Regions from separate parts of the Lysinibacillus sp. TE18511 genome, predicted to be linked through region 1. Evidence: riboswitches for the same ligand, from Rfam matches in the RefSeq annotation. Region 1 holds a riboswitch; the other holds the start of a gene.
What was found. A riboswitch is a leader RNA that binds a small molecule or an ion and turns the genes downstream of it on or off. The one in region 1 is predicted to bind cyclic di-AMP.
Positions count from the first base shown of each region.

Region 2: another riboswitch for cyclic di-AMP. It lies ahead of ACVWXS_RS19450 (TrkH family potassium uptake protein); the one in region 1 lies ahead of ACVWXS_RS14595 (APC family permease).

Region 1 covers NZ_JBSSFD010000019.1:16,552-21,375, forward strand. The annotation lists gene ACVWXS_RS14580 (HAMP domain-containing sensor histidine kinase) at 1-624, shown strand, start outside; gene ACVWXS_RS14585 (PepSY domain-containing protein) at 621-1,292, shown strand; gene ACVWXS_RS14590 (PepSY domain-containing protein) at 1,463-1,990, shown strand; cyclic di-AMP (ydaO/yuaA leader) riboswitch at 2,167-2,319, shown strand; gene ACVWXS_RS14595 (APC family permease) at 2,503-4,326, shown strand; purine riboswitch at 4,502-4,603, shown strand; gene ACVWXS_RS14600 (xanthine phosphoribosyltransferase) at 4,737-4,824, shown strand, end outside.
Region 2 covers NZ_JBSSFD010000033.1:46,789-51,612, forward strand. The annotation lists gene floA (flotillin-like protein FloA) at 1-205, opposite strand, end outside; gene ACVWXS_RS19440 (NfeD family protein) at 209-1,537, opposite strand; gene rpsU (30S ribosomal protein S21) at 1,870-2,043, opposite strand; cyclic di-AMP (ydaO/yuaA leader) riboswitch at 2,398-2,540, shown strand; gene ACVWXS_RS19450 (TrkH family potassium uptake protein) at 2,687-4,024, shown strand; gene ACVWXS_RS19455 (potassium channel family protein) at 4,050-4,706, shown strand.

The DNA of each region.
Region 1 (4,824 bases):
ACGCCTATTACTGTGATTGAAAGCTATGCAAAATTACTATTGCGCAGAGGCTTTGACAATAAGGAGGTAGCGCAGGAATCGCTACAAGCCATTGTGAATGAATCATCGCGCATGCATGAAATGGTGTTGCAATTGCTGGAGTTAGCCAAAAACAAGGAGCATCTTGACATACATTTTGTTCAGTTAGAGCTTGCTCCATTCTTAAATAAGGTGGCCACGCAAATGCAACAGGCTTATCATCGCGGCTTCATCGTCGATGCTGAAATGCCAAACCATATTTATAGCGATGAAAAAATGTTGAAACAGTTGCTCTTTATTTTACTTGATAATGCTCGGAAATATAGTGAGAGAGAAGTCCACATACAGGCTACAGACATTTCTGAGTATGTTCTCATTACTATTCAAGATTTTGGGGTTGGGATTCCAGCTGAACATATTCCCCATTTATTTGAGCGTTTTTATCGTGTGGCGGAGGACCGTAACCGTAAAACTGGAGGCTCAGGCTTAGGGCTCGCTATTGCCCATGAACTTGCAGGGCAGCTTGGTATTACGATTGATGTTGAAAGTACAATTGGCGAGGGCTCAAGCTTTACCCTACGTGTACCAAAGGAGGGGCAACAATGAAAAAATGGCTATTGATCATTGGTGCCATCATCCTTCTCTGTAGTGGAACGCTATGGTTTGTTCAGTATCGCTTCTTTCATATTGAGCCTCTTAGTAAAGAACAGGCAATTCATCATATTGAAACGATCTACAATGGTCATGTAACAAAGGCTAAAAATCAAGGAAACGAGTATGAAATGCTATTTACACGAGATGGTGCAACTTATATGGTGATGCTAGATGCAACTACACAGCAAACTACAGATTTAAAATTGAAGGAAGTGGAAAGTAAATTACCGTTAACAGAAGAGCAAATACGACATATGGTTGAGAAAGACTATGGGGATATTGAGAGTGTCGTGTTAGCAGATAACATTTACACCGTACGTGTTGAAAAAGAGGGTCAACAAAGGGATCTCACACTCGATGCTTATACAGGTGATGTTTTGTCTAAAAAAGATGTTCAGCCAGTTGAACAACCAGAAATTGTCAATGTTATTTCTAAAGAGCAGGCAATGAAGATTGCTCTCCAACAACTAAATGGTGAGGTAGATTCTGTTGATTATAAGGAAACAGAGGATGGTGGCTTTTATTTAGTTGAAATTGAAGCTAAGAATGAAGAAGCTGTTTTCCAAATACATGCAATATCTGGAAAGGTGATGTCCGTTACATGGGATGAAGATCATTAAGTGATTCTCATGAAATTCTAATGTTTCTCTTATTGTCCTATCATCTTCGCTTGATAAGCTAAGAATAGATAAAGTACAACCCCGCTTAACTGTTTGGTTTACCTCAGCTGCTTGACTTGAGGGTCTTCCAGCCAGTTGTATGCGGGATAAAACAAAGGAGAGATGAACAGATGAAGATGAAAAAAATGATTTTAATCCCAGCGTTGGTCGGTATACTTGGCGTTGGAGCTGCTATTGGCTCAACAACATTATTAACAGGTAATGCGCAAGAAAAAAAGGTATTAACAATGCAGGAAATTGAGAAAAAGGCATTAGCAGTTGTCGATGGTACGGTAGTTGATATTGAGTTTGACCAGGATGTCTATCGCACAGTTTATGAGGTTGAGGTGTACACTGATACTGAAGAGTATGACTTAAAATTTGACGCCTATACAGGTGAGCTACTAAAGCAAAAGAAGGAACGTCGAGATCAAGATGATATGTATGACAAGATGACTGCTTCCACTACAACAACTAAAATCACAAAAGAGCAGGCTATTGAAAAGGCCTTAACAAAGGCAAAAGGTACAGTGACTAAAATTAAGCTTGATGATGGGATTTACGAAATCGAAATCAGAAACGGACAGCATGAATACGAAGTTGAGGTTGATTCATCTACAGGTGAAATTATAGGCTTTGAACAAGATATTGAGGACTAAAGTGCATAAGCTATCTTAAAAGTGGGACAATACTTTTAAGATAGCTTTTTTAGTTCTGCGAGTAATTACATACTACTTGAGAGAATATCTATGCTTTTCACTTATAATAATAAAAAATTTTCTTCTTTACTTTTTTTTAATACGAGCGTAATATGACATCATTATAAAGGTTTCAAATTTCTAAATCGCTGAAGCAACTGAACGCGGGGGACCCAGTTTTTACGGATTGTTTAACAATAATCCTTGGGGTGAATCTCTTCATTTTTGAAGGGTAGGGCTACTCAGGCCCGAATCCGACAGCTAACCTCGTAAGCGTTAAGAGCAGAAAAGTTGGAGCTTGGCAGACGAATGAGCGTCTACAAGTCGTATTTAGTGATGACTTGTAGACGTTTTTTTTATCTTCATTCAAAAATGAAAATAAGCCCCAGTGGACAACATAGAAACCGATTATGCGAAGGTGTAATCGATTTAGAAATGCGAAATACATCCCATGAAATTAGAAGGTGTTGTATATGAAATCCTCATTCAAACGTTATGTTATCGGAAAACCGTTGAGATCCGATACATTAGGGGAGCAAAAGCTTAATAAAAGAAAGGCACTTGCCATACTGTCATCAGATGCTTTGTCATCAGTAGCGTATGGACCTGAGCAAATTTTAATTGTGCTCATGACAGTAAGTACTGTTGCCTTTTGGTATTCTCTACCGATTGCTGCTGGCGTAGTTGTGTTACTGGCAGCACTTATTTTTTCGTATCGTCAAGTTATTTTTGCTTATCCACATGGTGGTGGTGCATACGTAGTATCTCGGGAAAATTTAGGTGTCAATGCCGGTCTCGTCGCTGGTGGTTCATTGCTTGTCGATTACATTTTAACAGTTGCGGTAAGTGTTTCGGCGGGGACAGATGCGATTACTTCGGCATTTCCGAGTCTACATCCCTATAACGTGATAATCGCTGTATTTTTTGTTATATGTTTAACGCTTTTAAATCTACGTGGTGTTACAGAATCTGCATCCATATTAGCGTATCCAGTATATTTGTTTGTAGCTGTCATGCTGATATTAATTGGAGTGGGGATTTATAATGTAGCAACAGGGCAAGTTCCAGCAGAGTTGAGTCCAAAGGTTGGTACACCCGTTGCAGGAATTAGTCTTTTTATATTATTAAAGGCATTTGCATCAGGAAGCTCAGCTTTGACTGGTGTAGAAGCCATTTCAAATGCTATTCCTAATTTTAAAGATCCAGGACCAAAAAATGCGTCTAAAACGTTACTTGCGATGGGCGGTATTTTAGCGGTACTATTTATCGGTATTGTGAGTCTAGCTTATTTTTATGGAATTGCTCCAAATGCAGAAGAAACAGTTGTTTCGCAAATTGCGGAGGCAAGTGTAGGACGCAATTTCTTTTACTATATAGTGCAGGGTACAACAGCAATGATTTTAGTACTCGCTGCAAATACAGGTTATTCAGCCTTTCCTTTACTAGCAGTCAATTTATCGAAGGACCGTTTTATCCCAAGAATGTTCCAAATCCGTGGGGATCGTCTCGGTTATTCAAATGGAATCTTGATGCTTGGTTTAGCTGCCATTGTCTTAATCATTTTATTTGATGGGGCAACAGAACATTTAATTCCACTTTATGCAGTTGGCGTTTTTATTCCGTTTACGTTAGCGCAGGCCGGAATGATGCGAAAATGGTGGCGTGAAAAGCCAAAAGGTTGGGTTGCAAAATTTGCAATAAATACGATTGGAGCGGTTATTTCCTTTATTGTTGCCATGATGTTTTTTGTGACGAAATTACCTCAAGTATGGCCAGTGTTTATCTTTTTACCAATGATTATTTTGATGTTTCATCGAATTAAAAAACATTATCAAGCAGTTGGTGAGCAGTTAAGATTAAATAATGAGGAGCTACCTATTATTGAGGGGAATGTTTTCATAGTCCCTGTGGCTGGTATTACGCAAGTAGTTGAAAACACTTTGCATTACGCACATTCATTAAAGGTCGACAAAATTATTGCCTTTTACGTAGCCTTCGATCAAGATGACGCAAAAGCTTTTGAAGAGAAATGGAAAGCTTGGCAGCCAGATGTACGGCTTGTAACATACTATTCACCATATCGAAGTATTACACAGCCGTTGATGAAATTTATTAATAAGGTTGAACATCAATGTGTGAAAACAGGACATCGAGTAACAGTTGTTATCCCACAATTTATACCGAAAAAAGGATGGCATCATATGTTACACAATCAATCGAGTCTATTAATTCGCGCTACGCTGTTATTTAACAAAAATGTCGTCATTATGACAGTGCCTTTCCATTTAACAAAATAATGACTAGCCTGCTGGAAAATTGTCTGATATAATCAGTACGTTGGTTGTAAAACACGAACGTTTACAATTAAAATTTATTGAAATACCAGTAAATTCCGAAAAATCAATCTATATTCAGTGAGTCATATAGCAACATTGCCGAATGAAGTGCTGATTTGAATAATTGGTATATATTACAGCTTCATACTGTTTCACTCATATAATAGCGAGAATATGGCTCGCAAGTTTCTACCGATTTACCGTAAATAAATCGACTATGGGTAGCAATGCTTTAGAAGATCTCATATAAGATGATGACGTTTTCTATTTGTTTCGACGTTTTTACGCTGAATGCTTTGCTCCACTCGTAGATGAATGGATCAAGGTATTCAGCGTTTTTTATTAAATTAAGAAAGAGGGAAATAAAGGAAATGAAGTTATTGCACGATAAAATTATGCAAGAAGGTAAAGTTTTATCTTCATCTGTATTAAAAGTAGATTCATTTTTAAATCATCAAA
Region 2 (4,824 bases), on a different contig from region 1:
GTGCTTTAATTAACGGGTTCACGATTCGTGATGGGATTACACGACGTAAACGCATCCCGATTAATGTGAAAATACTAACACGGACGCCTGCTGCAAGTGCAGAAATCCACAGTGCCACTGGTACAAAGGTAAAGAATACTGCGATCACAATAAACAATACGACTAGCCCTGCAATTGGACCTATTAAAGCCAAATCAAAACCCATTTGTTATTCCTCCATCTCTTTTTCTGTTGGTCTCACAACAATACGTGAGCCTTCTACTTTAATAATTTCTACATGTTCCCCTGCATCAACGTAACCACCTTCTGATACTACGTCAATACGTTCACTACCAAATAGCATTGTACCTGCCGGACGGAGTGGTGTAATTGTTTTACCCACTTTTCCGAGCAACTCTGTGCGATTAACGTTAGACACATAGCCTTCTTCCGTTGTTGTCGCATCCAACAAGACTAACTTGTTTAAAACATGCATTTTTTTACCGAAAAATTTCATCAGAATCACCATTCCTATTATCGCTACAACAAGCGCAATGAAAATCGCTAAAATCATTTGCATCATGTTTGCACCTGCCAGTATTAGACTTAGTAATATAAGCACGCCACCTAAAACACCAACAATACCTCCGGGGACAAAAAACTCCGCAATGACAAGAGCTAAACCTACAATAAATAAAAGTAATGTTTCATAACCAGCGAAGCCCGCTACCATATGACCGAAGAAAAATAATCCAAGAGCTGACAATCCCATTACACCTGGAACACCAAATCCTGGCGAAAACAGCTCCATGACAAGCCCCAAACTAGCAATCGACAACAATATTGGTATTATTATTGGATTCGTAATAAAACGAGCAATTTTTTCTGAAAAAGTAGGTTCAATCTGTACGACATCACTACCTTTTAATTGCGTTTTTTCTAAAAGGTCTTGGAAATTTGAAACTGTTTCTTCAGAATAACCAACTTCTTTTGCCTCTGAAGCAGATAAAGTTAATAATTTCCCTTTTTCTGCTCGAAATTCTGGTAAATCAAAGGATGCATCAGCCATTGCTCGTGCATATTTTGGATTGCGATCTGACGATTCCGCAGCTGCTTCCATTTGAGCAAGCCACGCACTATGAGCCTTTAAATCTGCCATATTCCCTGCTGAGTCGATTACCGCAGCCGCACCGATTGTTCCATTTGGCACCATATAGATTTCATCCGCATGTAAGGCTAAAAAGGCACCTGCAGAATGCGCGTCTTTGTTAATATACGCAATCGTACGTATGTCCGTTGCATCCATAAGCATAGCAATATCACTCGCTGCATTCACGAAACCTCCAGGCGTATGAATGTCTAGAATTATTGCTTTTGCACCGTTTTCTTCCGCCTCTTTAAAAGCTCGTTCTAAAAATGCGTGAAGCCCTCGTTCTACTTCATCATGAATAGGTATGTGGTAGACCTTGCTACTTGCAAAAGCCGACGTTAATGGAAACGCTAACAAAAAAGTCATCCAAATAACTAATAAATAACTGAGGAACCTCCGTCTTCGCATCTTTTTCCCTCCCTTCCAACATGCTTCTCTTCTGTATATACGATTGACCATGTAAAAAGTTTCACAAATCCTAATAATTTTATTATACAGTGAATTTTACATCTGCGGGACTTTATTAATCGATATAGTTAACGATGTATCAACGGTAACATAAAAAGCCAAATGGATCGCAATGATCACATTCGGCTTCTTCGATATGTACGTAAATTTGAGCACAAAGTAAAATACCCGAAATTAATCAAAAAATGATTAATTTCAGGTATATTTTTGTCTGCTCAGTGAATCATACAATTGCGTGTTATGAACGTAGGGATTTTTAATGGGAAATTAAATTACCACTTACGTTTACGTGCAGCTTCTGATTTCTTTTTACGTTTAACGCTAGGTTTTTCGTAGAACTCGCGCTTTCTAACTTCTTGAATTGTACCACTTTTTGATACAGTACGTTTGAAGCGGCGAAGAGCATCTTCAAGCGATTCGTTTTTGCGAACGACAGTTTTTGACATCTCTCTTTCCCTCCCTCCGAACACACGTCAGTACACAAATAGGCAAATAACCTTCTGCTGTGTACTAAAGAATTATAACGTATTGTCTAAAAATGGTCAATAGAAAGTGTAAGAATTAATATGGTGAATTTTTAATTTTATTTCTTGAGGAATTTCAGGTTGATTTTTTGACCACAATATATTGAATCTTTTCATCATTGGAGGTATCTTTATCCCCGCTTATTATTAGGGCAGATTATACCCCACCTTGTTTGCTCTGGGCGTTATCGTGCCCGTTAATGTGGGATCAATATGTATTTCAAAAAATTTATGGTTTACAAAAAATAGAATATAGGCGTAGAATAATCACATTCAATTGCATTACAGCCTAATCTCAATAATTTTTGGGAACGGAGGAACCAGTATTTTGGGGTTAATTCTGCATGAGCAGAAGGAATGAGACACTCTTTCGCCATTCTACCCGTCAGCTAACTTCGTCGGCTCCAGCGAAGGAGGTCATGTTAGACCACTTTTATGAGTATGGTTATTTTTTATTCCTTTATAATCTTGAAGCATACAAAAACAGTTGGTCTTTTTATTATGTAAATTTATATTTTTTTTAGATGGTTTTAAAAATCTTTATCCAAACATTGAGGAGATTAACATGAAAACAGTAAAAAATAAATTAAATCCTCCTAAAATACTCGTGTTGGGCTTTGCAACTATTATCCTGATTGGAACGCTTTTGTTAACTCTTCCTATTTCGACAGAGAATGGTCAGGGACTTTCTTTTTTAGACGCCTTATTTACGGCGACTTCTGCAACCTGTGTAACTGGCTTGGTTGTTGTGGATACTGGCGATACATTTTCAGTATTTGGAGAACTAGTCATTTTATTTCTTATCCAAATTGGTGGATTAGGCTTTATGACGTTTGCAACATTATTATTTTTACTATTAGGAAAAAAAATTTCCTTAAAAGAAAGACTTTTATTAAAAGAGGCCTTCAATAATATTACAATGGCTGGTCTTGTCAGATTGGTTAGACGGATACTACTTTTTACTGCAGTAATTGAAATAATAGGTGGTTTAATTTTATCTATCCGTTTTTCGTTCGATATGCCTGTAGGTAAAGCTATATATTATGGTTTTTTCCATTCCATCTCGAATTTTAATAATGCTGGATTTGATTTAATGGGGGGCTTTAATGGGTTGACCGAATATGTAGACGACCCGTTTATCGTTTTAACTATTTGCGCTCTTATTACAATTGGGGGCTTAGGGTTTATCGTCATAAATGAACTATATGAATATCGGGAAACAAAACGCCTTTCCGTGCATTCAAAAATTGTATTAACCACAACGCTTATTTTAACAGTTGGCTCGACGTTTTTAATTTTCTTATTTGAATATGGAAATAGCAAAACCATTGGACCATTGTCTGAATGGGGCAAATTTCTTGGTTCATTATACCAAGCTGTTACCCCAAGGACTGCTGGTTCTAATACCCTTCCTATAGGAGACTTAACACAATCCACACTATTTTTAATCATCTTACTGATGTTCATTGGTGCAGGTTCTGGTTCCACTGCTGGCGGAATAAAAATTACAACCTTCGCGCTTTTAGTTGCCACGATGTGGTCACAAATTAGAGGGAAAGAAGATGTTGTCCTCTTTAGACGTAGAATCGTTAACGAAACAATATTAAAAGCTTTAACAGTCACAATGTGTGGAATGATGATTGTTATATTCGTCACGTTTGTCTTAAGTATTACCGAGCAAGGACATAGTTTTATGATGTATTTATTTGAGGCAACCTCTGCGTTTGCTACAGTTGGACTTTCAATGGGTCTAACTCCAGAGCTATCACCTGGTGGCCGACTCGTCATCATATTGACAATGTTTGCAGGTAGATTAGGTCCATTAACAATTGCTTTTGCCATAACAAAACGACGGAAATCTGAGGCATTCCGTCATCCTAAGGGAAATATTATGATTGGGTAATCACGATAAAGGAGTGTAGAGTGCAATGTCTATTAAACAATATGCTGTAATTGGCCTAGGTAGATTTGGAACAAGTGTAGCTCGCAGATTACATGAAGCTGGGCAGGAAGTTTTAGGAATCGACATTAATGAGGAAAGAGTCGAAGATGCCGAACTATATGTGACACATGCAGTAGTCGCTGACACGACAGAAGAAAAAGCTCTTACCTCTTTAGGAATAGGCAATTTCGATTATGTTATCGTTGCAATAGGAAATGATATGCAATCGAGCATTTTAACCGTATCGTTATTAAAAGAACTTGGCATCAAAAAAGTGATTGCAAAGGCTCTTGGAAAAAGACACGGGCAAGTTTTAGATAAAGTTGGGGCTGACTGGATTATCTATCCTGAAAGAGATATGGGAGAGCGAGTTGCCAATCAGCTTCTCTCCCCCAATATGCTAAACTATATTGAATTATCAAAAGAATACAGTATAGAAGAAATTATGATTCCTTCAAAGATGGCTGGACAAAATCTGCGAGATTTAGACCTTCGCGCGAAATATAATGTAAGTGTCATTGCCATTGTTCGAGAAGGAGACATTATCATTTCCCCCTCTCCTGAGCAGATTATTGAAAAGGAAGATTTATTAGTAATGATTGGTCACCGGAAGGATCTTGCTCTATTCGCAAATATCGAATAAGCAACCAAATAGGGTATATCAAAAGGAGTTTTCTTTTGATATACCCTATTTCTTTTTCTTACTATACAACCAATCTCTATAGCCTCTCTGAACAGTAGCTTAAAATTCCGCGAGACAA